DNA from 3 places in the Streptomyces sichuanensis genome. Region 2 is predicted to be linked to each of the others. Evidence: riboswitches for the same ligand, from Rfam matches in the RefSeq annotation. Region 2 holds a riboswitch; each other region holds the start of a gene.
What was found. Region 2 has a riboswitch for cobalamin ahead of nicT (Nickel transporter NicT). Riboswitches for the same ligand answer to the same signal wherever they lie in the genome.
Positions count from the first base shown of each region.

Region 1: linked by a shared signal. The riboswitch ahead of LE181_RS16250 (ribonucleoside-diphosphate reductase subunit alpha) and the one ahead of nicT (Nickel transporter NicT) in region 2 are both predicted to bind cobalamin.
Region 3: linked by a shared signal. The riboswitch ahead of LE181_RS04110 (acyl-CoA thioesterase) and the one ahead of nicT (Nickel transporter NicT) in region 2 are both predicted to bind cobalamin.

Region 1 covers NZ_JAIXMK010000049.1:19,119-24,160, reverse strand. The annotation lists gene LE181_RS16265 (carbonic anhydrase) at 1-452, opposite strand, end outside; gene LE181_RS16260 (DUF3311 domain-containing protein) at 863-1,144, shown strand; gene mctP (monocarboxylate uptake permease MctP) at 1,141-2,772, shown strand; adenosylcobalamin-variant (AdoCbl-variant) riboswitch at 2,945-3,046, shown strand; gene LE181_RS16250 (ribonucleoside-diphosphate reductase subunit alpha) at 3,224-5,042, shown strand, end outside.
Region 2 covers NZ_JAIXMK010000016.1:24,465-29,506, forward strand. The annotation lists gene nicT (Nickel transporter NicT) at 71-1,276, opposite strand; cobalamin riboswitch at 1,307-1,521, opposite strand; gene LE181_RS08070 (FAD-dependent monooxygenase) at 1,603-2,826, opposite strand; gene LE181_RS08075 (APC family permease) at 2,995-4,545, shown strand; gene LE181_RS08080 (YIP1 family protein) at 4,618-5,042, shown strand, end outside.
Region 3 covers NZ_JAIXMK010000005.1:203,193-208,234, reverse strand. The annotation lists gene LE181_RS04125 (amidohydrolase) at 1-712, opposite strand, end outside; gene LE181_RS04120 (FAD-binding oxidoreductase) at 966-2,519, shown strand; gene LE181_RS04115 (hypothetical protein) at 2,615-2,845, opposite strand; cobalamin riboswitch at 2,979-3,201, shown strand; gene LE181_RS04110 (acyl-CoA thioesterase) at 3,324-3,797, shown strand; gene LE181_RS04105 (YbaK/EbsC family protein) at 3,985-4,548, shown strand; gene LE181_RS04100 (LysR family transcriptional regulator) at 4,666-5,042, shown strand, end outside.

The sequences.
Region 1 (5,042 bases), on a different contig from region 2:
TGCTGCACGGCCTCGGCCATGTCGGCGGAGACGGGGGCCAGTTGACTCCGCGGGGCCCGCACGGCCCGCGGTACGGCACGCTCCAGCCAGCCCCGCACGGCGGGGGCGGAGGAGAGCTCGTCGTCCTGCACGATGGCGGTCACCGCGCCGCAGTGGGAGTGACCGCAGACGATGATGTCGCGGACGCCCAGGACGCGCACGGCGTACTCGATGGTGGCCGTCTCCCCGGCCGGGTGGTCGTGGTGGTACTCGGGCACGATGTTGCCCGCGGTGCGGAGCTCGAAGAGTTCGCCGGGGCGTGCGCCCGTGATGAGGGACGGCACGACGCGCGAGTCGGAACAGCTGATGAACAGGGCCTCGGGCGACTGTCCGGCCTCCAGGGCGCGGAAGCTCTCGGCGTTCTCGGCGACGTGACTCGCGAAGGATCGGGCGTTGTCGATGAGCGACTTCATGGTGGCCTGCCTCCTGCGTCTCGCAGTTCGGGACGCGGTGTGGTCGGGTCGGGTCATGTGGATCGGCATTGCCTGGTTCGGGCGCCGCGGCAAGGGGGCGCCGACGGCCGCCGGTCCGATTGTCCGGTGCGGCCGCGACCAATACTTTACCCACACATTACTTGCTGATGACAGACTTTATTTTCCTCAAACAGGGCGCATAGAGGGGCACTTGCGCCCCTCACGGCGCCCGACGCGCCCCGTCGTCGCAAGCCCCCCGCGCACGGTTCGGGCGGAGTTCAACCATCCGAATCCCTGGAGCGCCACGGGTGTTGCCGTTCCGATATGCGGATGGGGGGTGACGTCCGGAGGCTGCCTCCCCTAAATTCCTGCGCATTACGCAAGTGATCGCTCAGGGGACGGAGTCACGCATGTCGGAACCACCCGCTCAGCCACCGGGGAGCCCCACCAGACAGGCCGTCAGCCTGCCGCTGGTCGTCGCCGGCGTGTGCCTGGCGCTGCCGTTCGCGGCGATGCTCTGGGTCGACTCGTACTCCCGGCTCACCCCGGCCTTCATCGGCATTCCCTTCTTCTACTGGTACCAGATGCTGTGGGTGGTCCTCTCGACGCTGCTCACCGTCACCGCCTACGTCATCGTCCGCCGTCACGAGCGGCGGCGCACCCGGGCGCACGAGGGGGGTGAGTCCCGGTGAAGGACGGCGTGAACGGTGTCGCGCTCACCGTCTTCATCGTCTTCTTCCTGGCCGTCACCGTGATGGGCTTCATGGCCTCGAAGTGGCGGCGTGCGGAGAACGCGAACAATCTCGACGAATGGGGGCTCGGCGGCCGTTCTTTCGGCACCTGGGTCACCTGGTTCCTGCTGGGCGGCGACCTCTATACCGCTTATACGTTCGTGGCGGTCCCGGCGGCCATTTACGCGGGCGGCGCGGCGGGCTTCTTCGCGGTGCCCTACACGATCCTCTGCTATCCGCTGGTGTTCACCTTCCTGCCCCGGCTCTGGTCGGTCTCCCACAAGCACGGCTATGTGACCTCCTCCGACTTCGTGCGGGGCCGTTTCGGCTCCAAGGGCCTTTCGCTCGCCCTCGCGCTGACCGGAATCCTGGCCACGATGCCGTACATCGCCCTGCAACTGGTCGGCATCCAGGCCGTCCTGGACGTCATGGGCGTGGGCGGCGGCGAGAACACCAACTGGTTCGTGAAGGACCTGCCGCTGCTCATCGCCTTCGGCGTGCTCGCGGCCTACACCTATTCCTCCGGGCTGCGCGCGCCCGCGCTGATCGCCTTCGTCAAGGACACCTTGATCTACATCGTGATCATCGTGGCGATCGTGTACATCCCGATCAAGCTGGGTGGCTTCGACGACATCTTCGCGAAGGCCGGTCACGCGTTCGCGGCCGAAAACCCGGCAACCGGAAAACCGCGCGGCTCGCTCGTCACCGCCCCGCAGGCGCAGTGGGCGTACGCGACCCTCGCCCTCGGCTCGGCGATGGCCCTCTTCCTCTATCCGCACTCCGTGACGGCGGTGCTCTCCAGCCGCAGCCGCAACGTCATCCGGCGCAACACCACCATCCTTCCCCTCTACTCCCTGATGCTGGGCCTGCTGGCGATGCTCGGCTTCATGGCGATCGCCGCCGGGGTGAAGGTCAAGAACGGCCAGCTGGCCATCCCGCAGCTGTTCGAGGACATGTTCCCGGACTGGTTCACGGGCGTGGCCTTCGCGGCCATCGGCATCGGCGCGCTCGTACCGGCCGCCATCATGTCGATCGCCGCCGCAAATCTCTTCACGCGCAACATCTACAAGGACTTCCTCAGACCGGACGCCTCGCCCGAACACGAGGCGAAGGTCTCCAAGCTCGCATCGCTCCTCGTCAAGGTCGGCGCCCTCGTTTTCGTCCTGACCATGGACAAAACGGTCGCCATCAACTTCCAGCTGCTCGGTGGCATCTGGATCCTGCAGACCGTGCCCGCGCTCGTGGGCGGGCTCTTCACCCGCTGGTGCCACCGCTGGGCGCTGCTCGCGGGCTGGGCCGTCGGCATGACGTACGGGACGTGGCGGGCGTACGACACCCCGAGCGCCACCCAGGATCACTTCGGGAACACCAACCTCATCCCGTTCATCGGCGAGAAGGGGTACATCGGACTCACGGCGTTCGTTCTCAATGTGATCGTCGTCATCGTCGCCACGTTCGTCCTGAAGGCCCTGAAGGCACCCGACGGGGCCGACCAGACGAAGCCGTCGGACTACACGGCCGACGCCGGCGACCCGGGCGTCCGCACGGACCTCCCCCCGGCCACCGTGGGAGCCCCCGGCGGGCACTGACCCACCCCCCTCCACCCGAGGGCCGTCACACCCCCGCCAGGGGGCGTGACGGCCCTTTCCGCTTGCCCTCCAGGAGCCCTCCGATAGCACATTCCGCGACCGGCCCATGACGGGACGACACAACATGTGGGGGCGCGTACGGGGCCCGGCACTAGATGTATGCTCATCCTCGCTGTCGTCGCAGGGGAATCCGGTGGAAATCCGGAACTGTCCCGCAACGGTGTATGTGTGCGCATATACCCAGCGCACCCGAAGTCCGAGGACCTGCCGGCAGCAGCGTCCGCCACCGAGCCTGCCCTGGGCTCGGCTATGGGCGTTGAATTCGTCCGGGCCCCGCGGGTTGGGCCGACGGGACGCCTACGCGTCATGCCCCGGTGCAAGCGGCATGCCCGTACGCGACCGTCGCGCTCTCCCGCCCGGCCCACCCCAGCCGAGCGAGGGAGAGCCACACGTGACCATCGCGCCCGCCGATCCGGTCTCAGAGAACGCGGAAGCGACCGGCGGTCCCGGGACCGCGCTGCTGCGCACCCTGACCGATCTCACCGCAGACCTTCCCGCCACCGACCCGGGCAAGGTCGCCGCCGCCGCGCTGCGCGGCCGCAGCGCCGCCTCGGACGAGGCGGAGCTGCGCTCCCTCGCCACCGAGGCCGCCGCCGGCCTGATCGCCGAGGAGCCGGAGTACTCCCGCCTCGCCGCCCGGCTGCTCACCCTCGCCATCGCCGACGAGGCGGCCGGCCAGGGCGCGACGTCCTTCTCCGCCTCGGTGGCCGTCGGCCACCGCGAGGGCCTCATCGCGGACGAGACCGCCGCCTTCGTGGCCAAGCACGCCGCGCGCCTGGACGAGCTGGTCGAGAAGGCCCTCGTCGACGGCGCCGACGACCGCTTCGGCTACTTCGGCCTGCGCACCCTGCACAGCCGCTACCTGCTGCGCCACCCGATCCACCGCGACGTGATCGAGACCCCGCAGCACTTCCTGCTGCGCGTGGCCTGCGGCCTGGCCGAGGACCACTCCGAGCGGGCGCTGGAGGACGTCGCGGAGCTGTACCGCCTGACGAGCACGCTCTCCTACCTGCCGTCCTCCCCCACGCTCTTCAACTCCGGCACGCGCCACCCCCAGATGTCGTCCTGCTACCTGCTGGACTCCCCGCTGGACGAGCTGGACTCGATCTACGACCGCTACCACCAGGTGGCGCGCCTGTCGAAGCACGCGGGCGGCATCGGCCTGTCGTACTCGCGCATCCGCTCCCGCGGCTCGCTGATCCGCGGCACCAACGGCCACTCCAACGGCATCGTGCCGTTCCTGCGCACCCTCGACGCCTCCGTCGCCGCCGTCAACCAGGGCGGCCGGCGCAAGGGCGCGGCCTGCGTCTACCTGGAGACCTGGCACGCGGACATCGAGGAGTTCCTGGAGCTCCGCGACAACACCGGTGAGGAGGCCCGCCGCACCCACAACCTCAACATCGCGCACTGGATCCCGGACGAGTTCATGCGCCGCGTCGAGGCCGACGCCGACTGGTCGCTCTTCTCCCCCGCCGACACCCCGGACCTGGTCGACCTCTACGGCGACGAGTTCGACGCCGCCTACCGCGCCTACGAGGCCGCCGGCAAGGCCGTCAAGCAGGTCCCGGCCCGCGTGCTGTACGCCCGCATGATGCGCACCCTCGCGCAGACCGGCAACGGCTGGATGACCTTCAAGGACGCCGCCAACCGCACGGCCAACCAGACGGCCGAGAAGGGCGCGGTCGTCCACTCCTCGAACCTCTGCACCGAGATCCTTGAGGTCACCGACGACGGCGAGACCGCGGTCTGCAACCTGGGCTCGGTCAACCTGGCCCAGCACCTGGGCGCCGACGGCGAGATGGACTGGGAGAAGCTCGACCGTACGGTCCGTACGGCCGTCACCTTCCTCGACCGCGTCGTGGACATCAACTTCTACCCGACCGAGCAGGCCGGCAGCTCCAACAGCCGCTGGCGCCCGGTGGGCCTGGGCCTGATGGGCCTGCAGGACGTCTTCTTCCGCCTGCGCCTGCCCTTCGACTCGGCCGAGGCGAAGGAGCTGTCGACCCGCATCTCCGAGCGGATCATGCTCGCGGCGTACGAGGCGTCCGCCGACCTCGCCGAGCGGCACGGCCCGCACCCGGCGTGGGAGGCCACCCGCACCGCCCGCGGCGTGCTGCACCCCGACCACTACCCGAACGCGGTGGCCGGCTGGGCGGACCGCTGGGAGGCGCTGCGCGCCCGCATCGCCGCCGTCGGCATGCGCAACTCGC
Region 2 (5,042 bases):
TGCCTGACGTGCGGCGGACCGACCAGGGTGGTGGTGCGGGAGGAGCTCACCGGGCACAGCCCGCCCGTCGTCAGCGCGCGGAAGGAGTGTGCGGGCCCGGGGTGTCCCCGTCCGTGACCGCGGCCGGCGGCAGCCCGGTGGCCGGCGCGGCGGCCGTGCGGGAGGCCCAGCGCTGCTCGACCTTCGCCAGGCGCCAGTAGGCGAGCGCGATCGCCCACACCACCACGAACAGGCCGACGATGACGAAGCCGACGTTGTCGAGGTTCAGCCCGGCGATCCAGCCGCTGACCGGGTCGTCGAGGCCGAGCTTCTCGTGCAGGACGCCGACCAGTTCGATGGTGCCGATGAGGAAGGCGACGGCGATGGACAGGCCGGTGATGGTGAGGTTGTAGTAGACCTTGCGCACCGGGTTGGAGAACGCCCACTGGTAGGCGAAGTTCATGAACGTGCCGTCGAGGGTGTCGAAGAGGCTCATGCCGGCGGCGAACAGCAGCGGCAGGCACAGGATCGCGTACCACGGCAGCCCGGCGGCGGCGCCGCTGCCGGCCATCACCATCAGCGTGACCTCGGTGGCCGTGTCGAAGCCGAGGCCGAAGAGGAAGCCCAGCGGGTACATCTGCCCGGGGCGGGTGATGGAGCGGGTGAAGCGCCCGAGGAGGCGGTTCATGAACCCGCGTGAGTCCAGGTGCTGCTCCAGCTCGGCCTCGTCGTAGCGGCCTTCGCGCATGGCCCGGAAGATGCGCAGGATGCCGGCGAGCGCGATGAGGTTGAGGGCGGCGATGAGGTAGAGGAAGCCGCCGGAGACGGTGGTGCCGACGATGCCGAGGGTCTGGTGGGTGGTGGACTCCTCGTCCATCAGCGTCCCGGCGAGCTGGGTGCCGCCGGCGACCAGCAGGGCCATCAGGACGACGACGCTGGAGTGGCCGAGGGCGAACCAGAAGCCGACGGAGACCGGGCGCTTGCCGTCGGCCATCAGCTTGCGGGTGGTGTTGTCGATGGCGGCGATGTGGTCGGCGTCGAAGGCGTGCCGCATGCCGAGGGTGTAGGCGGTGACGCCGAGGCCGACGCCGAAGACCTTGGAGTCGACGGTGTAGTGGTTCGGGACGACGAGCAGGAAGAGCACGCCGAAGGCGACGACGTGCAGGGCGGCTATGACGGCCAGCAGGCCGGCCGTCCGCACGGTGTCCTGGCGGCGCCAGCGGAAGGCGGGCAGGACGCCGCCGGGTGATGCGGCGGGATCGGCGGGACTGTCGGAAACCGACGGGAGGACAGACATGGTGGGGTGAACGCTCCAGCACCTCGTGGATCATTTCGAGATGCCGTGGCCGGTCTCCTGGCTTACGGGTCCGTACGCCACCGCCCCAGCCTTCCCGGCAGCCGGATGCTGCCAGTGGCTCCGCGCACCGGGGGTGCGCGGAACGGGACGGTCACTCCCCGATCACAGTGGCGAGGGCCGCTCCGGAATCGGACCACGGGGGTCTGTCACCGGTCTTCCCGAACACCACGGCCGGGCCACCTTAGCGCCCGGCCGCCCTCCTGCGGCACAAAAGTGGCTCTTGCCACGTTGTCGCAACAAGCTCCGCCCTGGTCACGGACGCCCCGTCACGGCGTGGGCCGTTCCAGCGCGTGGCCGCCGAAGCCCCGCTCGCCGTCGGAGATGCGCCGCCACCAGTCCTCGACCGTCCGCTGGTCCATGGCCGCCCAGTCGGGGGTGGCCTCGACCTGCGCCCGGCCGAGCCGCCGGGCGAGATCGACCACGGCGCGCCCGCTGGGCGAGCGTTCGGCGTCGTAGGCCCGCACCCCCTCGGCCCAGGAATCCGCCGCGCGCAGGGACCGCTCCAGCACCACCACGTCCTGCAGCGCCTTGACCGCGCCGCCGCCCATGTGCGGGCGGGCCACCGAGGCCGCGTCGCCCACCAGGACGAGGCGGTCCTGGCCGTAGTGGGGCACGGCGAGGTCGTACAGCGGCTGGACCGCGGCCGCGGAGCGCGGCGTGGCACGGACCACGTCCTGCCAGTACGGCGGGAAGTGCCGCTCGACGATGCTCTCGTGATGCTCGGTCAGCTCGGCGGTCACCCTGCCGGGCGGCAGGCTGGTCGGGTCGGCCGACGCCAGGGCGACGGTGGACGGCGGGGTGGCGTAGAAGACCCAGTTGGCACCGACGCCTTCCCCGCGCGGGCCGGGAATGCGGTAGGCGATCATGTGGCCGCCGGGGAAGGTGACGGTCGTCGCCTCGCCCTCGGGCCAGGCGGAGCGCGGCTCCGGCAGCAGCTCGCCGGGGACGGCGCCGCGCCAGGCCAGGTAACCCGCGTAGCCGGGCAGCTCGGGGGTGGGCGTCGCGGCCCGGACGACGGAGCGGTATCCGTCCGCGCCGACCACCAGGTCGAAGCGCTCCTCGCCGCCGCCGGCGAAGCACAGCGTGACCCCGTCCGGTGCGGGCACCACCCGTTCCACCACGGCGCCCTGCACGTACGCCACGGACGCGGGCATGCGGGCCCGCAGCGCGCTCCACAGCGGACCCCAGGCGTACGAGCGGAAGGGGAACGGCACCCCGCCCAGCAGCCGTCCGGCGTGCCCGCCGCCCTCGGCGGTGATCCAGGTGCGCCGGGTGAGCCGCACCCACGGCATCGAGGCGTCGGTGTACCCGGCGGCCTCCAGCTCGGCGTAGCGTTCCTTGTGCACCGCGAGGCCGATGCCGCGGTCGTGGAGCGCGCCGGCCGCCCGCTCGTAGACGACGACCTCGCCGGCGCCGGCCCTGGTCAGTGCCAGGGCGGCCGCGCATCCCGCGACGCTGCCGCCCACGACGGCCACTCTTCCTCCGCGCATGCCCCGCCCCTTCCTTCGCAATGGCGCCACGTGCCGCCCGATAGCACTCCGTGCACAGATCTTGACCGACCGTCGGGCACAGGGCCAGAGTCTCCGACACTCCGCAGGTGATGGACGCGTCGGGCGGGCCGGTGTACCAGTGCAGTATGACGAGAAGGGGCTGACGCCATGACAGATTCGGCAGCGCGCACGGAACACGGGCCCGGGGAGCCGGCGGTGCCGGGCCAGCGGGGCGCGTTCGTGCGCCGCATCGGCCTGTTCCAGGCCACCGCCATCAACATGAGCCAGATGTGCGGCATCGGTCCCTTCGTGACCATCCCGCTGATGGTGGCCTCCTTCGGCGGGCCGCAGGCGGTGATCGGCTTCGTGGCCGGTGCGGTGCTGGCCCTGGCCGACGGGCTGATCTGGGCGGAGCTCGGCGCGGCGATGCCGGGTGCGGGCGGCAGCTACGTCTACCTGCGGCAGGCGTACCAGTACCGCACGGGCAAGCTGGTGCCGTTCCTGTTCGTGTGGACGGCGATGCTCTTCATCCCGATCGGCATGTCCACGGGCATCATCGGCTTCGTGCAGTACCTGGGCTACCTCTGGCCGGGCATGGGGCAGACGGAGGGCGACGTGACGGGCCTAGCCGTCATCGCGCTCATCGTCACGCTGCTGTGGCGGCGGGTCGACCACATCGCACGGATCACGGCCGTGCTGTGGTGCGTCATGCTCACCTCGGTGCTGCTCGTCATCATCGCCGCGTTCAGCAACTTCAGCCCCGACCGGGCCTTCACCTATCCGGCGCACGCCTTCGAGGTGACGACCCATCACTTCTGGATCGGCTTCGCCGCGGGCCTGACCATCGGCATCTACGACTACCTGGGCTACAACACCGTCGCCTATCTGGGTGCCGAGATCAAGAATCCCGGTCGCACGGTGCCGCGGGCGATCGTCTACTCGATCCTCGGCATCATGGGCATCTACCTGCTGCTGCAGATCGGCACGCTGGGGGTGATCGACTGGAAGGAGATGCTCGACCCCGGGTCTACGGCCTCCTCCTCCGTGGCCTCCGCGGTGCTGGAACGCTCCTGGGGCAAGGGCGCGGCGAACGTCGTCACGCTGCTGATCCTGGTCACGGCGGGCGCGTCGGTCCTGACCGGGCTGCTGGGCGGTTCGCGCGCGCCCTACGACGCCGCCCGCGAGAAGGTCTTCTTCCGCCCGTACGCCAAGCTCCATCCCCGGCACGGCTTCCCGGTGCTGGGGCTGGGGACGATGGGCGTCCTCACCGCCGTGGGCTTCCTGATCGGCCGTCACACCGACCTGGCCACGCTCATCCAGCTGCTGACCGCCGTGATGGTGATCGTGCAGGCCCTGGCGCAGGTGCTGGCGCTGTCGGTGCTGCGGCGACGGCAGCCGGGTCTGCGGCGGCCGTACCGGGTGTGGCTCCACCCGCTGCCCAGTGTGGTGGCGCTGGTCGGCTGGCTGGTCATCTACGGCTACGCGGACGAGAACGCCCCGGGGCGGCACCCGATCGAGTGGTCGCTCGCCTGGGTCGCGGCCGGCTGTGTGGCGTTCGTGCTGTGGGCGGCGTACGAGAAGGTGTGGCCGTTCGGGCCGCGGGAGATCAGCGAGGAGTACCTGCACGCCCCGGATCCCGACGCCGTCCCCGATGCCGCGGACGACCGGGGTCAGGACCCCGACGGGAACCCCGACAGCAAGGAGCCGACCCCTGCCTGACGGGGCGTCGGCGGGGCCGGCCCCGCGGACCGGACTCCGGTGGTCCGGCCGAACGGTGATAAAACGGCACCCATGCCCGTGACCACTGCCCCCTCTCCGTCCTCTCCCGCCGCCCAGCAGCGCAGGCTGCTCTGGCACCGCCTGATATTCGGGCTCTGGTACCGGCCCGTCGAAGTCCTCGACGAGGCCCGGGACCGGAGCGTGTGGGGGGCGGCCGCATTCGTGTCCCTGCTGTGCGGGGCGCTCGGGACGCTGGCCAAGGACTCCTTCTGGGGGCAGTGGGGCGTGAGCCCCGTGCTCGCGCTGGAGGCGATGGCCATCGGCTCCGCGGTGATGATGCTGGCGAGCCTGCTGCTGGGCGCCGCCACCCACGCGATCGCGCGGCGGCTGGGCGGCAACGGCAGGTTCGGGCCCACGACGAGTCTGTTCGTGGTCATCTTCTGGGCGAGCGACCTGCCCCGGCTGGCCCTCGACACCTGGCTGTCGGCGGGCTCGAT
Region 3 (5,042 bases), on a different contig from region 2:
GCTCGGTGTAGCTGGTGATGCCGAGCCGGGCCAGGTCGCGCAGAGTGGCCCTGATCGCGTCGGCCCGCACCTCCGGGGAGAGGGTGGGCAGAGCCCGGTGGACGAGGTCCTGGGCGCCCTCGTAGAGGAGGCCGGTGGGCTCTCCCGCCGCGTCGGTGACGATGACCGAACCGGGCGGGGGCGGGGTGTTGCGGTCCACTCCGGCCCGCGCGAGTGCAGCGGAGTTGACCCAGGTGGCGTGGCCGGTGGCGGAGTACAACAGGACGGGGTGGTCCGGGCTGACGGCGTCGAGGTCCTGGCGGGTGGGCTGCCGGGAGGGGCCGGCGACGCATTCGGCGAGATATCCGGCGTCCCACCCGTAGCCGGTGATCCACTCCCCTGCCGGGGTCCGTTCGGCCGCCTTCCGCACGGCCTCGGCCACGTCGGCCATCGACCGTACGGCGGGGTGGGCGACGTCGACGGACAGCGGGGGCTTCGTCAGCCCGAAGGCACAACCGTGCAGGTGGGAGTCGTTGATGCCGGGGAGGAGGGTTCCGCCGTCGAGGTCGACGACGCGGGTCGCGGGGCCGGCATGCGCCATGACCGCCGCCCGGTCGCCGACGGTGCTGACGAGGCCGTCGGTGACGGCCAGGGCGGAGGCGACGGTGAAGCGGGAGTCGACGGTCAGGACCGAGCCGTTGACGAAGACGAGATCTGCCGGGGTGGCGGGCAAGGCGGTCCTCCTCATGAGCTGTCATGGCAGGCCGCCGCGGTGGGGGCCCCGCGGCGGCCGCCACCACAGTGCGCCCTGCCGGCGGCCGCGCACATCGGTCATCCGACCGATGACGGCGGGAACCTCCCGCTCCTCCGCGTCATCTGAGTGATCAACGGGGATTTCGGCAAGGCGCACTGGCGCACACGCACGCGTACACGCCCACGCACATGCACACGCATACGCACACGGGCACCAAGGGGCAGGGATCTGCATGGCCATCAGCAGGCGCACACTACTGGCAGCGGGCGGCACCGGGCTGGCGGCGACTGCCGCCTGGGGCGGCATGGTGAGGACGGGCACGGCGGAGGCGGCCGGCCAGAAGGCTGCCAAGAGCGACTGGGCGGCCCTCGGCAAGGGGCTCGCCGGTGGCCTCGTGCGTCCCGACGACGCCGACTACACCGCTGCCCGTCAGCTCTACAACACCCGCTTCGACGCCCTGCGCCCCGCCGCCATCGCCTACGTCGCCGGTACACCGGACATCGTCGCGGCCCTGGCCTTCGCCCGCCGTTTCTCCATACCCGTCTCCATACGCAACGGCGGCCACAGCTACGCGGGATGGTCCAGCGGCAACGACCGGCTCGTCATCGACGTCTCACGGCTGAAGAACGTCCGCACGCCGTCCGCGTCCACCGCCGTCATAGGCGCCGGCGCCAAGCTCATCGACGTCTACACCGGCCTGGCCGCGCACGGCGTGACCATCCCGGCGGGCTCCTGCCCCACCGTCGGGGTCTCCGGGCTCACCCTGGGCGGCGGGCACGGTGTCCTCTCCCGCGCCTACGGCCTCACCTGCGACAGCCTCACCGGTGCGACGCTCGTCACCGCGGACGGCAAGACCGTCGACTGCGACGCCACCCGCAACACGGACCTCTTCTGGGCCCTGCGCGGCGCCGGCAACGGCAACTTCGGCGTCGTCACCGAACTCCGCTTCCGTACCCGCACCGTGGGCGAAGGGGTGACCGGCTACGTCTCGTTCCCCTGGTCCAAGGCCGCGGCCGTCGTGCGGGCGTGGCAGGAGTGGGGGCCGGGCCGGCCCGACGAGATCTGGTCCGCCTGCGACCTGTCGGTCGCGGCGGGCGGCAGCCCCCGGATATCCGTCGCCGCGTTCTCGGTCGGCTCGCAGCAGGACCTGGAGAACGCCTACGACGAGCTGATCGGCAAGGTGGCCAGGGCGAGCGGCGGAAGCAGCGGCATCGGGACCGTCCGGCTGCGGCGCCGCTCCTACCTCGACACCGCCCGTGCCTATGCCGGCTGCGGCGACAAGTCCACCGAAGAGTGCCACCTGCCGGGTGCCACGCCCGGTCGCGAGGCTTCCGGAAAGCTGGAGCGCGAGACGTACGCGGCGCGTTCGGACTTCTTCGACCGCCGGCTCGACGCCGCGGGCGCCCAGACGCTGCTCGACCAGCTGGAACGTTTCGGGCGCGGGGTCAAGGGCGGCGGCGCCTCGGTGCAGCTGACGGCCCTGGGCGGCGCGGTCAACCGCGTACAGCCGCTGGCGACGGCCTTCGTGCACCGACGCTCGCGCGTGCTGGCGCAGTACCTGACGTCGTGGGCGGCGGGCGGCGCGGGCACGGCACAGGCCGCCTGGCTCGACGGGATGCACGCCGCGATGCGCCGCCATGCCTCCGGTGCCGCGTACCAGAACTACACGGATGCGGGCCTGAAGGACTGGCGCACGGCGTACTACGGGGACGCAGCCGACCGGCTGGCGAAGCTGAAGCGGCAGTACGATCCGCAGCGCGTCTTCGACTTCCCCCAGGCGCTATGACGCCTCACGGAGGGGTGCCCTCAGCGCGGGGGCGCGAACGCAGGGCCTGACGGTCGCCGCCGGTGCGGGTGCTTCCGGACGGCGGGCGAGGCTCCTCATCCGCTGCCGCAACCGGCGCCGCCGCCGCAGCCGGAGCCGCCCTGATCACCGCCGTGGTGGTGCCCGTTGCCGTGCCCGTGCCCGTGTCCGTGCCCGCCGGAGCCGGAGCCGGAGCCGGAGTCACCACCGTCTCCACCCTCGCCGCCCTCGTCACCGTCCGGGACATGCGTGCCACCGTCGTGGCCGCCACGGCCCTTGTCCTTCTTCTTCCTTGAGAAAAACCACATGGGGAGAGCTTTCCCGTCAGCGACGGTGGTGCCTCGCCCGGCCACGGCGGACGGGAGCGCCCGGAAGCATCCGGACGGCGCACGCGCCGGGCCCCCGGGGCCATCCGCGTAGCCGCCGCGCCGATCACGGCGGTTACGCTGATCATGCAGCCGGTTCGCACCCGTCCGCCAGGCGGGGTGCGTCGCAAGAGGGAACCCGGTGTGAATCCGGGACTGCCCCGCAGCGGTGAGCGGGAACGACCGCCGTCATCAGCACTGGGTCTCCGATGGATCCGGGAAGCGACGGCCAGTAGACAGCTCGTGTCCCACGAGAGGTGCCCGCGAGTCCGAAGACCTGCCGCTGCCCGCGTGCGGCGGTCGCACGCGGAGCACTCGGTGACCTCCAGGGCGGGTCGGCGACGGCACGGGCGGACCGGGCCGTTCCGTCGCGTCCTCGCGTGCACCGAGGCCGATCCGCGACTCGCGAAGGAGAGTTGACGTGACGATCGACCACCCGGACACCGGTACCGGTACCCGTGCCACCCAGGTTCGTACCGCCAAGGGCACGGCAGAGTCCCGCGTGACCCTCGCCCACATCATGAGCGAGCACGACACCAACCTCTACGGCACCATCCACGGCGGTGTCGTCATGAAACTGATCGACGACGCGGCGGCGGCCGCCGCCGGCCGACACGCCGACGGGCCGGCGGTGACCGTGTCCGTCGACCGGATGACGTTCCTCGCCCCGGTCCGTGCCGGCGATCTCCTCGGCGCGCACGCCGAACTGGAGCGCGCCGGCCGCACGTCGATGACGGTGGCGGTCCGGGTGACCGCCGAACGCTGGAACGCCTCGGGCCCGACGGCCGAGGTGGCCACCGGGCGCCTGACGTTCGTCGCCATCGACGCCGAGGGGCGTCCCCGCCCGGTACCGCCCCTGGTGGTGGAGGAAGGGCCCGGGCACGGCGGCGGCTGACCGGCAGCCGTACGGACCCCGCCGGCGAGCGGTACGAGCCGCCGGCGGGGGGCTCCATGGGCTCGCCGTACACGTACGGGGGCTCTCCCGGGCTCCGCCCTGGGACGGGGTGCGTTCTCCGCACCGCCGGAAGCGGTGAAGGGCACACCCGGACGGGAGCCTCCCTCTCGGTCGTTACAGTCGGTCCATGAGCGATCGCCCCACTCTCCCGTTCGGTTCCTTCGAAGCCGTCGACCGGGCCCTGGACATCCCCGACCGTCTCGCCGAGCCGGTGGCCGCCGCGCTCAGGAGCTGGGACGTGCCGGAGGCCGCCCGTTCCGTGCTCTACGTGGACGGGGACCCCGAACAGGCCGACACCGCGGCGTTCAGCGCGGCCTACGACGTCCCGATGGAGGTCTCCGCCAACTGCGTGGTGGTCGCCGCGAAACGGGGCGACCGGACGACCCTGGCCGCCTGCCTCGCCCTGGCCACCACCCGAGTGGACGTCAACAGCACCGTCCGCAAGCGCCTCGGGGCCCGGAAGGCGTCCTTCGCCCCCATGGACACGGCGGTCGGCGCGACGGGCATGGAGTACGGCGGCATCACCCCCATCGGTCTGCCGGCCGACTGGCCGCTGCTGATCGACGCCGCCGTCGCCGCCGCACCGTTCGTCCTCATCGGCAGCGGCCGCCGCCGCGGCAAACTGATCCTCCCCGGCCGGGCTCTCGCGCAGCTCCCGGGCGCCGAGGTCCTTGAGGGCCTTGCCGTGTGACGCAGCAGCCCCGTCCCGGTGTGCGCAGGGCCGAAGGGTCCCCGCGTTCCGGCAAGATCGATCCGAAGGGGCCGGCGAGGGCCGGAAGAGACCCCTGAGCAACCCGCAGGGGGCACCATGGAGCTGCGTCAGCTGCGCTACTTCGTGACCGTCGCAGAGGAACTGCACTTCGGGCGGGCGGCGGAGCGGCTGGTGATCGGTCAGCCCGCCGTCAGTCAGCAGATACGGCGGCTGGAACGGGAGCTGAAAGTCCAGCTCTTCGACCGGACGCCCCGAACGGTCCGGCTCACCGCGGCCGGGGAAGCGTTTCTGCCCGCCGCACGGTCCGTACTCGCGGCGGAGAGCGCGGCCAGGTCGGTGGCCGCGCAGCTCGCCCATGGCCGGAGCGGTGTCTTCCGGCTCGGCACCGTCACCGGCCTCGGGGACAGGCTCGACCGGCTCATCGACGACTTCGCCCGCCACGCCCCGGACGTGCGGGTGGAACTGGTCTCGCT